3 regions of the Ruminococcoides sp. genome follow, and region 3 is predicted to be linked to each of the others. Evidence: predicted binding sites of a transcription regulator. Region 3 holds the regulator's gene; each other region holds the start of a gene.
The links. Region 3 encodes LexA, which represses DNA repair genes until DNA is damaged. Its sites were predicted from a motif close to CNAACANNTGTTNG; they were not measured.
Positions count from the first base shown of each region.

Region 1: dinB (DNA polymerase IV) is a predicted target of LexA. The motif match lies at 720-733, and genes of this name have one in related genera.
Region 2: uvrB (excinuclease ABC subunit UvrB) is a predicted target of LexA. The motif match lies at 6,092-6,105, and genes of this name have one in related genera.

Region 1 is NZ_DBLZMS010000008.1:21,462-28,896, forward strand. Features, by position in the region: gene AC2HW8_RS07965 (dockerin type I repeat-containing protein) at 1-457, opposite strand, end outside; gene dinB (DNA polymerase IV) at 746-2,020, shown strand; gene AC2HW8_RS07975 (hypothetical protein) at 2,084-2,317, shown strand; gene AC2HW8_RS07980 (radical SAM protein) at 2,330-3,202, shown strand; gene AC2HW8_RS07985 (lipocalin family protein) at 3,262-3,768, opposite strand; gene AC2HW8_RS07990 (hypothetical protein) at 3,784-4,434, opposite strand; gene AC2HW8_RS07995 (DUF624 domain-containing protein) at 4,431-5,381, opposite strand; gene AC2HW8_RS08000 (stage II sporulation protein M) at 5,396-6,064, opposite strand; gene proC (pyrroline-5-carboxylate reductase) at 6,136-6,936, opposite strand; gene AC2HW8_RS08010 (SH3 domain-containing protein) at 6,965-7,435, opposite strand, start outside.
Region 2 is NZ_DBLZMS010000008.1:13,274-20,708, forward strand. Features, by position in the region: gene AC2HW8_RS07940 (DNA gyrase subunit A) at 1-1,999, opposite strand, end outside; gene AC2HW8_RS07945 (DNA gyrase/topoisomerase IV subunit B) at 2,016-4,001, opposite strand; gene uvrB (excinuclease ABC subunit UvrB) at 4,017-5,975, opposite strand; gene AC2HW8_RS07955 (JAB domain-containing protein) at 6,138-6,845, opposite strand; gene pyrE (orotate phosphoribosyltransferase) at 6,932-7,435, opposite strand, start outside.
Region 3 is NZ_DBLZMS010000002.1:241,260-248,694, forward strand. Features, by position in the region: gene dnaK (molecular chaperone DnaK) at 1-1,134, opposite strand, end outside; gene AC2HW8_RS02860 (nucleotide exchange factor GrpE) at 1,206-1,763, opposite strand; gene hrcA (heat-inducible transcriptional repressor HrcA) at 1,793-2,821, opposite strand; gene AC2HW8_RS02870 (hypothetical protein) at 3,037-3,312, shown strand; gene fic (protein adenylyltransferase Fic) at 3,613-4,215, opposite strand; gene lexA (transcriptional repressor LexA) at 4,854-5,444, shown strand; gene AC2HW8_RS02885 (NUDIX hydrolase) at 5,456-5,857, shown strand; gene AC2HW8_RS02890 (hypothetical protein) at 5,910-6,146, shown strand; gene AC2HW8_RS02895 (Fe-S-containing hydro-lyase) at 6,266-6,817, opposite strand; gene AC2HW8_RS02900 (fumarate hydratase) at 6,830-7,435, opposite strand, start outside.

The DNA of each region.
Region 1 (7,435 bases), on a different contig from region 3:
CCTCGCCATACTCTTTAAGTTCAAAATTCGGATTGTTAACACTAAGGGCATTAAAAAGCTTTTCTCTTTTTTCAACAAATGTATTCCAAATTTCGTCAGAGTACCAGTTATTATCGTTTTTCTCATTAACAGCATAATAGCAAGTATAGCCGGCACCACTTGGTCTTATCCACGGATTCTCATAAAAATCCTTTAATTCATCATATTTATTTTGTAATTCTATACTCTCCGTTTCTTCCGATAAAGATAAAATTTCTTCCGCCAACTTATAACTATGGTCATAATAGTAATATGCATACGGCTTTTTTTCACCGGTAGATGAAATATCCATCTTTACTTTTAACGCATAATTATAAATATACGAATAACTTTGTGACACCGCTGAAACAGAAAAAACGGCGGTGCTTGCAATTAATAATACAGCAAGTAATAAAGCACTTATTTTTTTAATACTCATAACAATTCTCCTTTCAAAAAAGCAAAAAATAAACTCACGACCATACAATAAATCGGTTATAATTTTATTGTATCATTTAAGACAGCGATATCTAATTTCATTTTCATAATATCACTTTCAACAATATTTGTCAATAATTACAAGAAGAAATTATAGAACATTTAAAATTTTATTTAATCAAACAAAATTGTACACCAATTCTTTTGCCGCAAGCGACAAAATTACGCTTGACTTTATAGAACAAGTGTTCTATAATTGAATAAAAACAAATGTTCGAGGTGATGCGTTGTGAATATTAATTGTGCCGTTGACAAAAGCAAATATAAAAAGGACAGGGTTATTCTTCACAGCGACTGTAACGGATTTTATGCGAGCGTTGAGTGTTTGCATCATCCCGAAATCAGAAACAAACCTGTTGCCGTGAGCGGTGATGCGGAAAATCGGCACGGAATTATTCTTGCTAAAAATGAGATTGCGAAAAAGTATAATATAAAAACAGGCGAGGCAATCTGGCAGGCAAAGCAGAAATGTCCCGACCTCATAACCGTTCCTCCACACTTTGATTTGTACAAGCGATTTTCAAAAATGGCGAGGAGAATTTACAGCGAATACACCGACAAAATCGAGCCGTTCGGACTTGACGAAGCATGGCTTGATGTTACCGACAATAAGAATATGAACGGCAAAGAGATTGCACTCGAAATTAATCGCCGTATAAAACAGGAGCTCGGAATAACCGTAAGCATCGGAGTCAGCTTTAATAAAATTTTTGCCAAATTCGGAAGTGACTATAAAAAGCCTGACGCTATAACGGAAATCACACGAGAAAATTACAGAGATATTGTGTGGAACTGTCCTGCAAAAGACCTTTTGTATGTTGGCAGAGCAACGGGCAGAAAGCTTGAATCTATCGGCATTTATACGATTGGAGATATAGCAACTGCCGATGTTACGCTGCTGCGGTCATATCTTGGAAAATGGGGTGACCTAATTTACGGCTTTGCAAACGGATACGACTCTTCCCCTGTTGCCCATATGAACGAAAACAGCGAGGTGAAGTCAATCGGTAACTCAACCACAACTCCGAAAGATATGGTAACCTTTAACGATGTAAAACAGGTTATATTCGTTTTGTGTGACAGCGTTTGCAGAAGAATGCGTGAACAGGGATTTATGGCAAAAACGGTTTGCATTACGATTCGTGACAACGAGCTGATGTCATTTAACCGACAGCACACAACGGAAATCCACACAAATCTTACAAAGGATATAACAAATACGGCTATTGAGCTTTTCAAAAAAAGCTATAAAATGGAAAAGCCGCTGAGAAGTATCGGGGTAAGCGTTACGGATTTTATTCACGATGATCAGCCGCATCAGATGAGCCTTTTGCGTGATGAAAAGCGACTTATTCAGAACGAACAGCTTGACAAAACACTTGACAGATTAAAAAAGCGATTCGGCAATTATGCTGTTCGCCCTGCCGTTTTGCTCGATGACAAGGAGCTTTCGGATTTTAACCCAAAGGAGGATCATACAATTCATCCTGTCGGATATTTATGATAACGATGCATCTTAGGCGAAAAATTAAAGATGTTTCTCTGATTTTAATGGAGGTAACAAGCTATGAAAAAGTATGTTAAAGTTACTGCCACATTTGATTGTGACGGAGATCTTATCCCCGAATATATTGTGTGGGATGACGGAAGGAGATACCGCATTGACAAAATTTCCGATGTGCGGTATGCGGCGTCTCTCAAAGCAGGCGGTGCGGGAATACGCTACACCTGCCATATCCTCGGCAAAGAACGATATCTGTTTTTGGAGGAAAACAGGTGGTTTGTCGATGCCAAACAATAAGCGGAGGATTATATGCATAAGGTCAAAGCAAAGGGAATTTTATCTGCCGCAAACGGCATGAACATTTACAGAGGATGTCAACACGGATGCATTTATTGTGACGCACGCAGTAAATGCTATCAGATGAATCACCGATTTGAAGATATTGAGGTGAAAGAAAATGCCCCGGAATTGCTTGAAAACGCTTTAAAAAGGAAACGCAGAAAATGTATGATTGGTACGGGTGCGATGAGCGATCCGTACATTCCCCTTGAAAAAGAACTGAAACTGACACGAAGATGTCTTGAAATAATCAACCGCTACGGATTTGGTGTAACTGTACAGACAAAGTCGGCATCTGTTATGAGAGATATTGACCTGTTTACGAAAATAAACGATAAAAGCAAGGCTGTGTTACAGATGACGCTTACAACGGCAGACGAAAGCCTTTGCAGAATAATTGAACCGAATGTTTCCGTTACTAAAGAAAGATTTGAAACACTCAAGGCATTTCACGAAAACGGTATTCCGAGTGTTGTGTGGTTTTCTCCGTTTTTACCGTTTATAAATGATACGAAAGAAAATATTGACGGACTTTTAAAGTATTGCATTGACGCAAAGGTTAGTGGAATAATATGCTTTGGCATAGGTCTTACTCTGCGTGACGGTGACAGAGAATATTTTTACAGCCGGCTTGACAAACACTTTCCGAATATGAAAGAACGATACATTTATACATACGGAAATTCATATCAGCTTACAAGCAGTAACAATAATGTTCTGATGAACAGGATTTCAGAAGTTTGCAGAAATCACGGAATTATGTTCGGAGTTGAAAATGTGTTTTCGTATTTGCATAAGTTTGAAAGCAAAACCGAACAGCTAAGTCTGTTTGACGGAATATAGAAAAATGAAAAAGATATACGGCAGAAAATTTTACCGTATATCTTTTGTTTTTTAAGTATTCACTGTTTTACAAATGTTATTTCATAGTCGTTATATTTAAGCACAACAGACGAAATTTTACCGTTCTTTTGTGTGAGTATGGCGGAAGTATTTGTTCCGTCATCAAATGACAAATTGACTTTGTCCGAAGCTGACACGGTATATTTTCCGCTGTGAGTTCCGTCATCCGGACTTCCCGGCGAAAGCCATAAAGTAAAAGTGCCATCATCGGAAAATGACATAGAACCCTGATAAGCGCTGTAATTTGTGTTGTAAACCTCACTCATTTCAACCTCATCACCACTCGCATTCTTAGCACCTTCGGGAACCCATGCAGATGAGGTAAGCTCGGCGGTTACTGACGGTGAAAGCACATTAACGGCAACGATTGCCGCAATGATAAATACGCAGGCGGCAATAACCGATGAAACAATTGCTGTTGTTTTCTTTTTCTTATTCTTCTTTTTTACAGCCCTGTTAGCCTCAAATTTTGCATAGTCAGGCTTTTTAACAGATTTCTTACTCATTTAATCACCGATATTTTACTTAAAGGATACAATAATTCCGCCGTAGTTTACGGTAATTTCAGCAGGAACATCACCGTTCCATTTGGTTACGGCAGCAATAACATTTTTATCGTTGGAATATGTTATTACAACGGAGTCGCCCTCAACTATGTACGCACCTGAATTTGCCGAGGCACTTGTGATTCCGTCAATGAATGTTCCGTCCTCATTAAAAGTAAATCCGCCGCCTGAATAAGCAGAGCCGAAAAGATCTCTCAAAGAATATTCTTCAGAAGAATTTTCATCTTTTGCATAGTACGGAATAAGAGTTGCACTGAATTTTGGCTTTTGCTTCTCTCCGCTGATTGTCGGAACAACAATTTCACTGTCATTTGAAGATGTTTCGGCTGTGTATCCCTGTTCTGTCGGCTCTTGTGAAGCTTCACCCGATTTGGTTGCAGGCTGTGTGGTTTCGGATACAGAGTCGGAAACATTCTGTGTTAAGTTTGTATTACCGATGGTTGTTGAAGCAGCCACAGTCGGTACTGTTGTTGCCGAATTATTATTTTTACCCGAAAGATTCATAAACAGGATAACCGCACCTGCAATTACTGCAACAAGTACAACAACACAAATAATTATTATCAATGATTTTTTTGAACTTTTAACTGCGTGTTTACCGCTCATTTTGCGTTCTTCCTTTCTTCAGCCTCTTTTTTAAGCTTTAAAAGATAACTTCTTTTCATCATTTTTCCGTTATAGAAAATAAATTCATCACCGTCAGCCGATTCATCAATTTCAAGATCCGAATAATCTTCTACGACAGGCTCTTCATCATCACGGAACTGACCTTTGCGTCTGTTCTCCATTTTCTTATCAATTGTTTTGCTCTTTGAATCCTTGTCAACAATCATTGAATACATATTCTTATAAACTGCAGAATTGATTATAAAAGATAAAATTGACGGAACAATGAACAATGCAAGAACAATTGTGAAAATGATGAGCAGTACCGGAGTAAAACTGCACATAAGCACTGTTGCACAAACGAGGAATAAAATAAAAATTCCGAAAACTGCAAACAGATTGTGTTTAAGCTCACCGACTGTCATAAGTGCGCTGTTTTTGTAAATATCCTTCATCTTGATATCAAAAGTAACCGTCATAGGCGGAACATAGAAGAACATAAACAGAAAGAAAATTGCAATTAAAATACAAATAACAAGCGGAACATAAAACATTCCGTTCTTTGAACCGAGTCCGAGATAAAGCACAATTGAGTAGTAGCTGATAAAAACAGCGGCATACATCACAACGCCGTGTATGAGGAATCTAAGCAGATTTTCCTTTATTCCGCCTATGAAATTTGAGAAAACATCAACATTTTCCTCTCCCCTTACCATATGGGAAGTAACCTGAGTTACGCCGGCATAAAACGGAAAAAGCGGAATTATCGTAAGAAAATATATAAACATTGAATTAAGACCCGTAATGGTATTAATCAAAAAGAAAATTCCGAATATTACGGCAAACGGCAATGCAAAAAGCACATTCGTTAGCAAAAGTCGTGGTAAATTGTGAAACAATGACGAGAAAAACCCTGTCAATGCTACAGCGTTCTTTTCCGATGCCATAGCGCCCTCCAAAATTAGAAATTGAACGCTCCCGAAAACAAGCACCACAAAGCCGTGTCCAGCAAGGTTGAACAAAATGTCATTATGAGTGCCGAAACAGATCGGGAACAAAAATCAATCACCTCATTTTTCAAAGAATTTGTTTGATGAGAATGACCGATTAAGCTGAAAAACATCTGTTTTGAAATTTCAAAAGCATATGCCGACAGCTTTACGAGTGCCAGACAGAACAAAAATGTTCCCGGCAACACAACGAGCAGATAAAAACCTGCTCCTTTAAGTGAATATGTAATAATAAGATATGCCGCAGTAAGTCCTGTTCCAAAGCCTTTAAATGCTGAAACAAACGGCAAAAACGGTATTCCCCACGGTGCAAGTCCCAAGAGGAATACAACCGTGAGAAATATAAAATCAGATGCAAAGCAGGCGCAAAATGTGCTGACGGCATTCTGACCGAGCCTTGCATCAAGATTTGTAGTAAACAGAAAATCAAGGGAATCAAGCATTTGCTTATCGGCTTTTGATGCATAAATTGAACCGAAAACAAGTCCGGTAAGAAAAGCCGAAACAAAGATAAGCACCACGGAATATCGCCTTATAAAAAATCTGACATCAGACGGTGAAATTCCCTTTGATCTGCGAAAAAGATAACGCTTTTTAAAAGAAAATACAATGCTTTTCATAAAATACATTCCTCTCATTGGTTGTCCGTTAAAATATATGAGGAATGTATTCATTTTATGTTAAGGCAAAATTATTTGCCAAGCTCCTCTGCCCTCTTTGTACAAGCGTCCATGCCGTCAAGAACAGCCTCATAGAAACCGTGTTCTTTAAGCTTATCCATAGCGGCAATTGTTGTGCCTCCCTTTGAGCAAACCCGGTCTATGAGTGTTTCAACAGGCTCACCGCTGTCACGGAGCATTGCTGCCGAACCCTCAAGAGTTGCACAGACAAGGTTCATGGCCTTGTCATAGTCGATTCCGCAATTCTTTGCGTAATCAGCCATAGCCTTTGCAAAAAGATAAATATAAGCAGGGCTGCTGCCGTTTACCGCAATTATTTCATTCATATGGCTTTCGTCAATATATTCACAAACACCGCTGCCTGCAAACATATTGTAAACGATTGTTTTGTCATCATCGCTGATATTCTCAGACGGACAAAGGGCTGTTGCACCCTTTTTGAGCAAGAGAGGCGTATTAGGCATAACCCTTACAACAGGGCAGTCACACTCAAGACCTTTTCTTACATATGCAATAGATATGCCTGCGGCAATTGATACTACGGTTTTGGCTGTTGTAATGCTGTTTTTGAGGGACTCAAGAACTTCGGGATAATTCTGCGGCTTGACTGCAAGAACAACAATTGAGCTGTTCTTTGCAATTTCATCGGCAGATGTCATTACATTTGCACCCATATTTTTCATAGCGGCACACTTTTCTTCGCTTACATCAAAAACATTGATAAAATCAGCCTTGCCGTCGTTTTGCGCCATAAGACCTTTTATAATGGCTGTTGCCATATTGCCTGCGCCTATGAAACCTATTTTTTTCATTTTAAGACCTTCTTTGCAAAAATTAATATCAGATACCGAAACTCGGGTTTGAGTAACATGAGAAATGGAAGTTGTGATAATTGTGCTGACCGTCACGGTCATAATCGCCGTAGAGGAAGATTTCCGCCTCGTCAACTCTTCTGTACAAAAGTCCCCAATAGCAAGAACCTGCCGCATGGTGATACTGCAAAAGTGCATCAATAAGGTTCTGCTTATTGACATTATTCAAATCTCTTGAACCGCCCGAAGCAGAAACATAGTCCTTGTGGATATATCCTGTTGTGCCGTTTGAAAGCTTAACTTTATACCAGTTTGTGTTATAACGCTTGCCATCAACAAATTTAAGTTTTGTTCCGTAGTTCATACGGGTAACAACGGAGTAGTTAGTTCCTGCACCTCTTCTGAGGTTTACATCTGAACCTGTAACCGTACCCGAAGCACCTGCTTTGATAGTACCGCTTGAACCTGTGTTCAAGAGAACAGACTGGAGTTCGGAATC
Region 2 (7,435 bases), on a different contig from region 3:
GTACCTCTTCATCCTCAGGCATATAGAGAAGTCCGACAAGCGGAGATTTGTCGGAATATGCGCCAGTGAGCTTTTTACGGTTAGTCTTTGTTGCGTAGGATTCAAGCGGAACTTTTGCGGCCTTGCCGTTTTCAAAAGCAAAGAGCAGCATACCCTTGTAATCTTTTGTAACAACCATTTTCACAGCATTTTCGCCTTCATCAAAGCCAAGCTTTGCGGCAACATAGTCACCGAGTACGCTTGCCTTTGTCTGTGCAAAATCATCAGCCTTTGCCTTATACACCTGACACTTGTCTGTAAAGAACAAAAGGTCGCAGTTGTTTGTGAACTCAAGCTCCTGAATAATTTCGTCACCGTCTTTGAGCTTTTGTTCACCGCTCATTCTGAGCGACTGCGGAGTAATCTTCTTGAAATATCCCTCTTTTGTAAAGAAAAGATTAACAGGATAATCGGGAATTTCGACTGTCTCTTCCTCATACCTTGCAACATCGTCATAGATTATGATACTCTTTCTCGGCTGACCGTATTTCTCGGCAATTGATTTGAGTTCTTTGACAATGATTGTCTTGATTCTTGCCTTGCTTTTTAAAATTTCGTCAAGCTCGGCAATCTCTTTTTCAAGGTCTTCAAGGTCTTTTGTACGCTTTAAAATGTATTCACGGTTAAGATGACGAAGTTTTATTTCGGCAACATATTCAGCCTGTATTTCGTCAATTCCGAATCCAATCATAAGGTTTGGCACAACCTCGGATTCTTCATCGGTTTCACGGACAATCTTTACTGCCTTGTCAATATCGAGAAGAATTTTTTCAAGACCTCTTAAAAGATGAAGCTTGTCAGCTTTTTTGTTGCGGTCAAAATATGTTCTTCTTCTGACGCACTCAATTCTGAAAGCAATCCATTCTTCAAGCAACGCCTTTACACCGAGAACTCTCGGAACACCTGCAATAAGCACATTGAAGTTGCAGGCATAGGAATCTTCGAGTGTTGTAAAGCGGTAAAGCTTTGTCATAAGCTTGTCGGCATCAACGCCACGCTTGAGGTCAATTGTAATTTTAAGTCCGTCAATACCTGTTTCGTCACGAATATCGGAAATTTCCTTGACTTTACCCTGCTTTACAAGGTCGATTACCTTTTCAATGATAACCTCACAAGTTGTTGTGGCAGGAATTGAAAGAATATCTATACAGTTTGCAGACTTGTCATAGACATACTTTGCACGGAGTTTGATACTTCCTCTGCCGGTTTCATAGACTTGATTGATGACATTTTCATCATAGATAATCTGACAACCGCCTGTAAAATCAGGAGCCGGCAGAGTTGACTTTATATCATGGTCGGGATCACGGATAAGTGCCGCTGTTGTTTCGCAGATTTCACGCAGATTGAATGAGCAGATATTTGACGCCATACCAACGGCAATACCTGTGTTTGCGTTTACAAGCACAGACGGAAATGCAACCGGCAAAAGTGACGGTTCTTTCATTGTATTATCGTAGTTATCTACAAAATCTACGGTATCTTTGTCTATATCACGAAACAGCTCGTTGCAGATTGCATCAAGTTTTGCCTCAGTATAACGGGATGCCGCCCACGCCATGTCACGGCTGTAGAATTTACCGAAATTACCTTTTGAATCTACATACGGATGCAAAAGTGCCTCATAGCCCCTTGAAAGACGAACCATTGTGTCATAAATTGCAGAGTCGCCGTGAGGATTGAGCTTCATTGTTGCACCGACAATGTTTGCCGATTTTGTTCTTCCTCCGTTCAGAAGTCCCATTTTGTACATCATATACAGGAGCTTTCTGTGCGACGGCTTGAACCCGTCAATTTCGGGAATTGCACGGGAGAGAATTACGCTCATTGCATACGGCATATAGTTCTCTCTGATAGTGGAAACGATTGGCTGTTCCACTACTTCACCCGCACCGTTGATTACACCGTGAGTTTTTGACGGTGAAGTTCTGCGGGGAGTCTTTGAAGATTTTTTCGCCATTTATTTCCACCTCCAATCAGCTTACATCAAGCTGGTCAATATATTCGTTGCCGTGTTCTACTATATAATCTTTTCTTCCCTGAAGATTGTCACCGAGAAGAACATCAAAAATTTCCGCTGTCTGTTCTGCATCGGCAGGAAGAACCTTGATAAGTCTGCGTGACTCGGGGTTCATTGTGGTAAGGTTCATCATATCGGGTTCGTTTTCACCAAGACCTTTTGAACGCTGAATTGTGAATTTCTCATTGCCGAGCTGTTCAATGAACTTATCCTTTTCAACTTCATCGTATGCAAAATATACATCGTTTTTGGATGTAATTTCATAAAGAGGCGATTCGGCAATAAACACCTTGCCTTCTTCAATGAGTGTAGGTGTAAGTCTGTAAAGCATGGTAAGCAAAAGTGTTCTGATCTGGAAGCCGTCAACATCGGCATCGGTGCAGAGAATAATTTTGCTCCAACGAAGTGCGTTCATATCAAAGCTTGAAAGATTCTTGTTTGCTTTTGACTTAACCTCAACGCCGCAACCGAGAACCTTGAGCAAATCGGTAATGATTTCGCTCTTAAAAATCTTATCGTAGTCGGCTTTCAGGCAGTTAAGTATTTTTCCTCTGATTGGCATAATTGCCTGAAAATCGGGGTTTCTTGCCTGTTTACAGGCACCGAGAGCAGAATCACCCTCTACTATAAACAGTTCACGCTGTTCCGTGTCTTTACTTCTGCAATCGACAAATTTTGCAACACGGTTTGTTATGTCGAGATTGCCCGAAAGCTTTTTCTTTATGTTAAGTCGTGTTTTCTCAGCATTTTCACGGCTGCGCTTATTGATAAGCACCTGTTCGCAGATTTTTTCTGCCTCAAGCGGATTTTCAATAAAATAGACTTCAAGACTCTGACGGAGAAATGCAGTCATAGCGTCCTGAATACCCTTGTTTGTAACCGCCTTTTTGGTTTGGTTTTCATATGATGAAACACTTGAAAAAGACGAAATAACGCACACAAGGCTGTCCTCAACATCGTCATACTTGATTTTGCTTTCGGTTTTGTTATATTTATTATTCTGTTTTAAGTAGCTGTCAATCTGATAAACAAAGGCATTCCGCACCGCCTTATCGGGAGCGCCGCCGTGTTCAAGCCAGCTTGAGTTGTGGTAGTATTCGGTGAGATGCACTTTATTTGAAAATGCAACCGAGATATCCATTTTGCACTTATATTCGGGCTTATCGTCACGGTCACGGGTTTTAACCTCGGTTTCCCAATGCTGAATTGAGCTGAGTCCATTTTCACCGACTACCTCGGCAACATGGTCAACAATACCGTTTACATAGTTATAGCTTGTCGTATCAAAGCTTTTGCCGTTTTGATTGCGGAAAACAAATTCAATTCCTGCGTTGACAATAGCCTGTCTTTTCATTATGTCAAGAAAATATTCGGGCTGAATGTCGATATCCGTAAAGACTTCGAGGTCGGGTTTCCAATGAATTTTTGTACCCGTATCCTTTTTGCTGTACGGCTCTTTTTTGAGCTTGCCGACAATCTCGCCTTTTTCGAAACGGAGAGTGTATCGGTAGCCGTCACGGCGGATATCAACATCCATATACTCGGAGCTGTACTGGGTTGAACAAAGACCGAGACCGTTCATACCAAGGGAAAATTCGTAGCTTTCACCCTCGTTGTTATTATACTTGCCGCCGGCATAGAGTTCGCAGAAAACCAGTTCCCAGTTGTAGCGCTTTTCGTTTTCGTTGTAGTCAACGGGAATTCCTCTGCCGTGATCTTCAACCTCAATTGAGCCGTCGGAATAGCGTGTAACTGTGATTTTTTTACCGTAACCCTCTCTCGCCTCATCTATTGAGTTTGAAAGAATCTCAAACACGGAGTGCTGACAGCCGTCAATACCGTCCGAACCGAAAATTACGGCAGGACGCTTACGGACACGGTCGGCACCCTTTAGCGTTGTGATACTGGTATTATCATAATCGGTGGTTTTCTTTCTTGGCATTTTACTCTTCCTTTATCATTTTTCACCACGCAGTTTTTTGATTTTATCACGCAGATATGCGGCGTGTTCAAATTCAAGCAACTTTGCGGCAGCTTTCATTTCCTTTGTCAGTTTTTCTATCAACTGTTGTTTTTGTGCCTTTGAAAGCTTTTTTGTATTTTTAAATTCACTGTCATCGTGAGTAGAAATTTCAAGTATATCGCTGACCTTTTTGACAATAGTCTTTGGAACGATGCCGTGTTCAACATTATATTTATTCTGAATTTCACGGCGGCGCTGTGTTTCGGTTATTGCAACCTTCATTGACGGCGTTACGCTGTCGGCATACATAATAACCGTACCCTCGCTGTTTCGTGCGGCTCTGCCGGCAATCTGAATAAGCGAACGGGTTGAACGGAGAAATCCCTCTTTGTCGGCATCAAGTACGGCAACAAGAGAAACCTCGGGAATATCAAGTCCTTCACGCAGAAGGTTGATTCCGACAAGAACATCAAATTCTCCGAGTCTTAAATCACGGACAATCTCCATTCTTTCAACGGTGTCAATGTCATGGTGCATATAACGAACCCTGATACCCAGCTTTTCAAGATATGCGGTAAGGTCTTCCGCCATTTTCTTGGTAAGGGTTGTGACAAGTGTTCTTTGATTTTTGGCTGTACGGATATTGATTTCTGACACAAGGTCGTCAAGCTGACCTTCGGTAGGTCTTACCGAAATTTCAGGATCAAGAAGTCCTGTAGGTCTGATAATCTGCTCTGCAACAACAGCTGATTTTTCAAGCTCAAAATCGCCCGGTGTTGCGCTTACATAAACAGCCTGATTTATTTTTGAATAGAATTCGTCAAAGTTGAGCGGACGGTTATCAAGTGCAGACGGAAGTCTGAAGCCGTAGTCAATAAGGCTCTTTTTTCTTGCATAGTCACCCGCAAACATTCCCCGTACCTGTGGAAGCGTTACATGGGACTCATCGACAAAGAGCAGAAAATCATCGGGGAAATAGCTTAAAAGCGTGTACGGCGATGAGCCCGGCGCTCTGCCCGACATTATTCTTGAATAGTTCTCGATACCCGTACAAAATCCGATTTCCTGCAACATTTCCATATCGTACCTTGTACGCTGTTCAAGTCGTTGTGCCTCAAGGAGCTTTCCGTTTTCACGAAAATATGCAAGTCTTTCCTCAAGCTCCCTGTCAATTTCCGCAAGAGCCTTTTTCATCTTATCTCCCGACACAATGTAGTGGGACGCAGGATAGATTGCGGCATGTTTCAGAACAGCTTTGAGTTCACCCGTAAGCGGATTGATTTCGGAAATTCTGTCAATTTCATCTCCGAAAAATTCGACACGGATTATAGAATCGTTTGATGCGGCAGGGAAAATTTCAACCACATCACCACGAACCCTGAATTTATTACGGGTAAAGCTTACATCATTGCGTTCATACTGCAGTTCAACAAGCTTTTTTACAAGCTCATCACGGGACTTTTCCATTCCCGGACGAAGTGAGATTACCATATTTCGGTAGTCAATAGGATCGCCCAGGCTGTATATGCAAGAAACCGAGGCAACAATAATTACATCTCGTCTTTCGGAAAGTGCAAGCGTTGCGCTGTGGCGGAGTTTATCAATCTCGTCATTGATTGAACTGTCTTTTTCAATATAAGTATCCGTCTGTGCAACATATGCCTCAGGCTGATAATAATCGTAGTATGACACAAAATATTCAACCGCATTTTCCGGAAAGAACTCTTTGAACTCACTGCAAAGCTGAGCCGCAAGAGTTTTGTTGTGTGCAAGCACAAGTGTCGGTCTTTGAACCCTCTGAATAACATTTGCCATTGTAAAAGTTTTACCCGAACCCGTTACACCGAGGAGCGTCTGTTCACGGTTGCCTGCATTTATACTGTTTACAAGCTTTTCGATTGTCTGCGGCTGGTCGCCTGTCGGCTGATATTTTGAATGAAGTTTAAATTCCATAATACACATCACATTCCAAATACGGATTTTTTTATTATGTTTCCTGTTACACGGCTCTTTATTACAAAAGTCCTGTAACAGAAAACATATCCGAACAAAATTTCGATTTTAATTATAGAACAGATGTTTTAAATTGTCAAATGTTTCTTTTAAAGAACATTATTACTTTTCATAATAGAAGATATTCCCCGCAAGCCTGCTTTCACGGAGAGAAACATAATCATCATCGGTTATTATAAAATGGTCGATAAGTTCAACTCCGACAGTTGCAAGCGTACTCTTCAAAACTATTGTTGTGTCAAGATCGCTTCCCGAAGGCAGAGCCGTTCCGCTGGGATGATTATGTGCTATAAACGCAGTTTTGGCATTGTGACGAAGTGACAAATCAACAATTTTTCTGACGGGCATATCGGATGAATTGAGCGAACCTTTTGAAATTATATCAAAATAAATCATCTTGCCCTTTGCATCACCGAGCATGAGCGCGACACATTCGTTTGTTCGACCGATAAATTTTGCTTTAAATATTTTACCGAGATTTTCATAGTCGATGATATTATCATGCGACATCTTTGATTCGGTATAAAGCCTTGCCATTTCGGGCAACATTTTGAGCAATGCGGCGGCATTTTCAGACAGACCGAATTCCTTCATAAGCTCGTCAATCGGAGCGTCACACACTCCGCCGACAGTGATATAACGGTCAAGCAGACGATGTGCAAGAGGATTTGTGTCCTTTCTCGGAATAGCATAGTAAAGGAACATTTCAAGAGCCTCGTGCGTTTCAAACACATCAAAGCCGTTTTCTATGAACTTTTTACGCATTCTTTCACGATGACCGCTGTGTTCGTTATCGGTTGTCCGTGCCATATTATCCCCACCGCAAAATAAGTTTTTTCAAACTTTTGGGGCGGATAAAACCGCCCCGACTGATTAATATTAATAATTAAAAGCTGTTATTCCTTTACGCCGTACTGCTCATAGTAAGCGTCAATAGCGGCTTTGAGCTTGTCGTCAATAATAACCTTGCCCTTGTATTCCTTGTTGTAAAGGTGTTCAACAACCTCTGCCATTGTTACGATTGCAGTTGTTTTAAGTCCGTACTTTTCTTCAATCTCGGAAAGTGCGCTCTTTGTACCCTTGCCACGCTCCATACGGTCAACGGAAACAACAAGACCGATTGGGTTTACATCGCCCTGAGCCTTGATAATCGGGAGAGTTTCTTCAATTGAAGTGCCTGCTGTTGTAACATCTTCGATGATAACAACCCTGTCACCGTCATTGATAGGACTGCCGAGAAGAATGCCCTTGTCACCGTGATCCTTAACTTCTTTTCTGTTTGAGCAATAACGGATATCCTGACCGTATTTTTCACTGATTGCGATAGTTGCGGCAACAGAAAGCGGAATGCCCTTGTATGCAGGTCCGAAAAGAACATCAAAATCAAGACCGAACTTGTT
Region 3 (7,435 bases):
AACACCGCCCATTGTTTCAACACCGAGTGAAAGCGGAGTTACATCGAGGAGGAGAAGTCCTTCAACTTCACCGCCGAGTACGCCTGCCTGAATAGCGGCACCGATAGCAACACATTCATCAGGGTTGATGCCCTTGAACGGCTCTTTGCCGATGAGCTTCTTAACAGCGTCCTGAACAGCAGGGATTCTGGAAGAACCGCCAACCATAAGAACCTTATCAATCTGACCGATCTGAAGACCTGAATCCTGAAGAGCCGATCTTACAGGACCCATTGTAGCTTCTACGAGGTCTGATGTGAGTTCGTCAAACTTTGCTCTTGTAAGAGTAAGGTCAAGGTGCTTAGGACCTGTCTGGTCTGCTGTGATAAACGGGAGGTTGATGTTAGAAGTTGTAACACCTGAAAGTTCAATCTTTGACTTCTCGGCAGCCTCTTTTAATCTCTGCATTGCAACCTTATCCTGTGAAAGGTCAATGCCTGTTTCTGTCTTGAATGATGCAACCATCCAGTCGATGATTCTCTTATCAAAGTCATCACCGCCGAGACGGTTGTTACCTGCTGTTGCAAGTACTTCCTGAACACCGTCGCCCATTTCGATGATAGATACATCGAATGTACCGCCGCCGAGGTCATATACCATAACCTTCTGGTCTTTTTCCTTATCTACACCGTATGAAAGAGCGGCTGCTGTAGGCTCGTTGATGATTCTCTTAACATCAAGACCTGCAATCTTACCGGCATCCTTTGTAGCCTGACGCTGTGCGTCTGTGAAGTATGCAGGAACTGTGATAACTGCCTGTGTAACTGTTTCGCCGAGGTAAGCCTCTGCATCTGACTTGAGCTTCTGAAGAATCATTGCTGAAATCTCCTGCGGAGTGTAGCTCTTGCCGTCAATTGTTACCTTGTGAGCAGTACCCATTTCTCTCTTGATTGATGCAACTGTTCTGTCAGGGTTTGTGATAGCCTGACGCTTGGCAACCTGACCGACCATTCTTTCACCGTCTTTTGAAAAAGCAACAACAGACGGAGTTGTTCTTGCGCCTTCTGCGTTAGCGATAACTACAGGCTCGCCGCCTTCGATAACTGCTACGCATGAGTTTGTTGTACCTAAATCTATACCTATTGTCTTAGCCATGATAAATTCCTCCAATTGAATTTTTAATTGTTTTTGTTTGTGTGTTTTCTGCTGAATATTTATATATGAAATCAGTCACAGTTGGCAACCTGTACCATTGCGTGACGGATAATTTTGTCACCGATTTTGTAACCCGTCTGATAAACGGCTGCGATTGTGTCGGCACCGAGGTTTTCGTCCTCAATCTTTGAAACCGCATTGTGCAAGTTCGGATCGAATGCATCGCCTGCTTTGCCGTAGGACTCAATCTTTAGCTTTTCAAAGCTCTTTGCAAGCTGATTTGAAATAAGCTCAATACCCTTGATGATATCGGGATCGGCATCTTTCAGATTTGCAAGAGCAAGCGTTACGCTGTCTGCAACGGGAAGAAGCTCGATACAAGCCTTTGAAGTTGCATCGTCATAGATTGAAAGCTTTTCGTTTGCCGTTCTTTTACGGTAATTGTCGTACTCGGCGGCAAGACGCATATACTTATCCTTCTGTGCCGAAAGCTCATCTTCAAGAGCCTTGATTTTATCCGCATTTTCATCCTTTGCAGGCTCTTCGGTATTTTCAGTCTCGGTTTCTTCTGCGACTGTTTCTTCGGAAACCTTTTTTTCTTCGGTTTTCTCGGATTTTTTCTTAGTCATCTTTATCCTCCTTCAAGGATTTTTATTTATCATATTTCTATCAGCTCATCAATGAGAGTGCTAACGCTTTCGGACACACATTCAAGAATTGAAATTGCTCTTGCGTAGTCCGTTCTCACGGGTGCTATCACCGCAAGCACACCTGACGGATTGCCGTCAAGTCGGTATCGTGTGGAGATTACCGCACTCCCTGCAAGCTCTGTTCTGCTGTTTTCGCCGCCTATGCTGACGGAGGTGTCAAGCGGAAGATTTTCAAGCATTTCCGCAAGGTCGTGTCTGTTGTTCAAAAACTCCATAACATTTCGTGCGTTAAGAAAATTGACATCGGACATAAACAATGGCTTTGTCACACCGCTGAGATAAACGCTGACTTCCTTTGCCGTTTCACAAGCCTCCATAATTGCCACAAGCACTCCCGGGGTAAACATTGAAAGTTCACCGAGCCTTGCCGCCGCTGTCTGTATGAACGGTCGGTTGACCGATGAAAGCTTCATTCCCGAAAAGATTTCGTTAAATGCCTTGTCAAACACGGTCAAAAGTTCGGGATTCAAAAGGAAATCGCAGCGGAACAGCTTTGTTTTTATGATTCCGTTTGAGGCAATCACAACAGCCATTGCCGTGTGCGAACCCGTCTGAACAAATCTTATTCTGTGGATTCTGCTTTCCTCACCCGAAGGTGTTGTTGTTACCGCCGTGCAGCCTGTCAGCCTTGAAATAACACCGCTTGCCTCTTTGAGGATGCTCTCGGGGGAATCTGCACTTTTGTAAAGCTCGGATTCAACATATTCCCGTCCGCCTTGGGTTACGGGGGTAATTTTCATCAGATTGTCGATGTAGTATCTGTAGCCCTGCAGCGTTGGAATTCGTCCTGCCGAGGTGTGCGGCTGAACCAAGTAGCCTTTATTTGTAAGGTCTGCTAGGTCATTTCGCACCGTTGCCGATGAAACCTCAAGTCCCGTTTCGTTAATCAACGCTTTTGAACCAATCGGCTCGCCTGTGTTGATATAGCTTTCGATTACTGCCGATAATATTTTCTTTTTTCTTTCAGCCAGCTCCATACCGTTCACCTCATTTCGTGTCGGTTTTTGCTGTTTTAGCACTCTCAATAGGTGAGTGCTAATTGCTATACTCATAATATAATACCAAAGTCAGTAAAAGTCAAGCGTTTTTGAAAAAATTTTTCGTTTTCAGAAAATCTTCACATAACACGGTTTGACATTGTGCCGAGGATACTCTATAATCTACTTATCAGTAATGTTTAAGGGTGAATTTTATGGGCGAATTTCTTCAGAATATGTATGTATGGCTTTGGGCGGCTCTTGCAATATTAATGATTATCGTAGGAATCAAATATCGCCACGAACATCAGGGCTTGCTTGCAGTTTTAATGGCTGTGTTTTTTATCTTCATGACCGTATGGTACGGACTGCGAACCTTTGCAGGCTACCCAATGTTTGAGGGTATGCTTAATATCATCTTCCGTTGCATCCTCGGCGGTTTCCTCGTTGCACTTGGTTTGATATATTGGTTTATAAGAAAAAGAAAATAACTATATATGTATAAAAAACAAATCGGACAGCAGAAATAAAATCTGCTGTCCATTATTTTTATGTTCATATTTTTTTCGTTCGTGTAGATAGTTTGCAATGTTTAAAAACCAATTATGCCCGAGCGTGGCATTGTTATTGTCTGCACAATTCAATGTAGCGGCGAACACGGTTCGCCGCTACAATCAAACATTTACTCCCATATCATATAAACTAAAAAAGTCGGGCAACAATGTTTTGCATTTTGCAAACTTGCTACCCGACCATAATTTTCCATTTTAGATTTTCAACTTTCAATTTTACTAAAGTTCGTCCGCTTTAAACGCTGTGTAGCCCTCATAATAATAGCTGTGGTCAATGCCTTTCATGTACATCTCACGGCTGTCAATTTCATCGGTCAATGCGTTTTTCAAAACATATTTTATCTCGATGTCCCGTATGGGACTGCGCTCCATTGCAAGCAGATAATCTTCCTTGTCAACCTTGCTCCAGTCGATAACCTTGCCGATTTCAGTTTTCAACATATGGTCAAGCCAGATTCGTGTACTGCGACCGTTGCCCTCTCTGAATGGGTGCGCAATGTTCATTTCGACATACTTTTCTATAATCTCATCAAAATTGCTCTGCGGCATTTCATCAATGTTTTTCAAAGCTGATTCAATGTACATCAAAGGTGCAAATCTGAAATTGCCCTTTGCAATGTTTACGGTTCTCAACTTTCCCGCAAAATCGTAGATTTCATCAAAAAGGTACTTGTGGATTGTCTGTAATGTTGAAAACTTTCCGCTTTCAAGGTTGTCAAGAATGTGATTTTCAAAAAGCATTGCCGCCTTTTTCTTACTGATTCGCTCCTCTTCACGAGCAAGCTCCGCAGAAGAAGTCAATCCGAGTTTGTTCTCAAGCATACAAGCACCTCACTTTACTATATATATTGTATCATAGTGCAGATGATAATTCAATTTTTTAGTTTATGTTTATTTTCGTTCGTGTTTATTTTAGTTCGTGTAGATAGTTTGCAATATTTAAAAAACTATTATGCCCGAGCGTGGCATTGCAATTGTTCGGTTCGTGTTTATTTTCGTTCGTGCAGATAGTTTGCAATATTAAAAACTATTATGCCCGAGCGTGACTTTGTAATTGTTCACCGCTGCAGTGTTGCAATTAATTTGTCCTTAAAACGACGAAAGCACCGGGCTTGCGGCGACCCGGTGCTTTCTTATGTTCTTTAAAAAATGAGGGGTACAATTACGAGTCTTTGTTCAGACTCGCATTGAGGAGGGTAGAACAATTATACTCTGACGGATGCGGTTCCGTCTTTCTGAGTACGCTTATATTAAACAATGCAAATATGAAAACTGTGTGAACCCTTTTTGAAATCGGAATGAAAAGCATCTGTTTTTTCTGTTAATCAATCAAAACTCAAATAATTTCTTTATTTATTCGACAAAATAAAAAATTTTTCAAAAATATAAAACAAATGTTTGATTTTTCTGAAAATATATGGTACAATCATACTGTAATTACAAACAAGGGGCGTTGCGATATGAAACCTTTAAGCAAAAGCCAACAGAAAATTTTCGATTATCTAAAGGAATGTGCAGGCGAGGGCAGAGTTCCGTCAGTTCGTGAAATCTGCGAAGAAACGGGACTGAGTTCAACATCAACCGTTCACCACCACCTCAAGGCACTTGAAGAAAAAGGTCTTATTTCACGAGAACACGGCGTGAACCGTTGTATTCAGATTAACGGCATGGAGAAAAGCACCGATGTTCCCGTTTTGGGCAGAGTTGCGGCAGGTTATCCGATTCTTGCCGTTGAGAATATTGAATGTTATGTGCCTGTTCCCGACAGCTTAAAAAGGGGCAGAGAGCTTTTTGCTCTGCGTGTTCAGGGCGAAAGTATGATTAACGCAGGCATTTTCCCTGACGATATTTTAATTGTTCACCGTACACCTGTTGCGGAGAACGGCGAAATCGTTGTTGCTCTTGTCGGTGACGAGGCGACCGTAAAGCGTTTTTACAAAGAAAACGGTCACTTCAGACTTCAGCCTGAAAACGATAATTTTGAACCGATTATAGTTGACGAAGTCGCTTTGCTCGGCAAGGTGATCTCGCTTGTAAGATATTTTGATTAAAAGGATTAGCTATGAAAGTTAAATTTTTCGACCTCAACGCAGACAAGCCGTTGAAATACGCCGTAATTTGTGCGAGATACAACGGAAAATGGGTTTTCTGCAAGCACAAAGAGCGTGATACATATGAAATTCCTGGCGGTCATCGTGAGGACGGCGAAGATATTGAAGCAACCGCAAAGCGTGAACTTTGGGAAGAAACGGGTGCAAAAGATTTCGACATCTATCCCGTGTGCATCTATTCATTCACGGATTACGGAATGCTCTATTTTGCGGAAATTCGCAGTTTTGAAAAACTGCCGCCACTTGAAATTGAAAAGATTAATCTTTTTGACGATATACCAAAAAATTTGACATACCCTGCAATTCAGCCGTACCTTTTTGAAAGAGTACAGGAGTTTTTAGGAACGAAGTAACCAAGTACTGTTTGCAATCCGCAACAAAAATATATTGAGAGGAAGTGATAAAATGCGTGACTATGTGATTTACGATATGTACACAGATGACAGAATGTTTCGTTACGAGGTCTATAAACACCCGAACGGAATGTATGAAGTGTGTGTTCAGTCGCGAGAGGCGGAAGATTTTGCCGTGAATGAGCAGTACCTCTACTGCGACATTCCCGAAGAAGTCACACATTTTACCGACACCCTCGAAAGAGCTATAGAAATCGGCGATTGCAAGCTGTGCAAAGTAAGCGCTTAATTAACAGCCGTCTGTCTTTGCAGAAACAGTTTAATAAAATTCACGGTCGGATGACAGTTTGCCAAATGCAAGCATTGTCGCCCGACCGTTTTTATTTATATAAAATTTTATATTGCCGATTATTTCACCCTGTATTTTGGCGGTTCGGTTTCGTAGACATTGTTGCCGTTGCTGTCGATTGCAACTATGCACGGAAAATCTTCAACCTCATATCTGCGAACAGCCTCTGTGCCTAAATCTTCGTAGCAAAGAATCTCCTCGCTCTTGATGCTCTTGGCGATAAGTGCCGCCGCACCGCCGATTGCGACAAGATACACGCCCTTGTTGCGAACAATCGCATCGACAACTTCTTTATTTCTTGCGCCTTTGCCTATCATTCCTTTGAGTCCGAGGTCAAGCAGTGACGGAGCGTACTTGTCCATACGATAGCTTGATGTCGGACCTGCAGGACCTACTGCATAACCGGGCTTTGCAGGAGCAGGACCAACATAATAGATAAGCTCGCCTTTGATGTCAACGGGAAGTTTTTCGCCCTTCTGAATCAATTCATAAAGTCTTTTGTGTGCGGCATCTCTGCCTGTGATGATTGAACCCGAGAGCAGAACGCTGTCGCCTGCTTTAAGATTTTTGATATCTTCGTCCGTAATCGGAAGTGTAATTTTCTTTTCCACAGCTTTTCCTCCTCAGATCGTTGCACTTGCGTGTCTTGCGGCATGGCAACAGATGTTGACCGCAACAGGCATTCCTGCAATGTGTGTGGGTGAAGTTTCGATATTCACGCCGATTGCGGTTGTATTACCGCCAAGTCCTGCAGGACCGAAGCCCATTTTATTGATTTCGGCAAGGAGCTCGTCCTCAAGCTGCGCATAGCGTTCATCTTCATTTTTGGAATCAATCGGACGGAAGGTTGCTTTTTTTGCAAGCTGGGCGGCTCTTTCAAAAGTACCGCCGATTCCGACACCGACAACCATAGGAGGGCAGGGATTTGGACCTGCCTGAAAAACAGTATCAAGAATAAACTGCTTAACGCCCTCAATGCCCTTTGACGGGGTGAGCATTTTTATCTGCGACATATTTTCACTGCCGAAACCCTTGCCGCCGGCGGTAATTTTAATCTGATTTCCGCTGACAATTTTTGTGTGGATAATTGCAGGAGTGTTATCCTTTGTATTGATTCTGTCGAAAACAGGATCATTTACTACACTCTTGCGAAGGTAGCCGTCAATATAGGCTCTGCGAACGCCCTCGTTGACAGCCTCATCAAAACTGCCGTCCTCAATAACAACCCT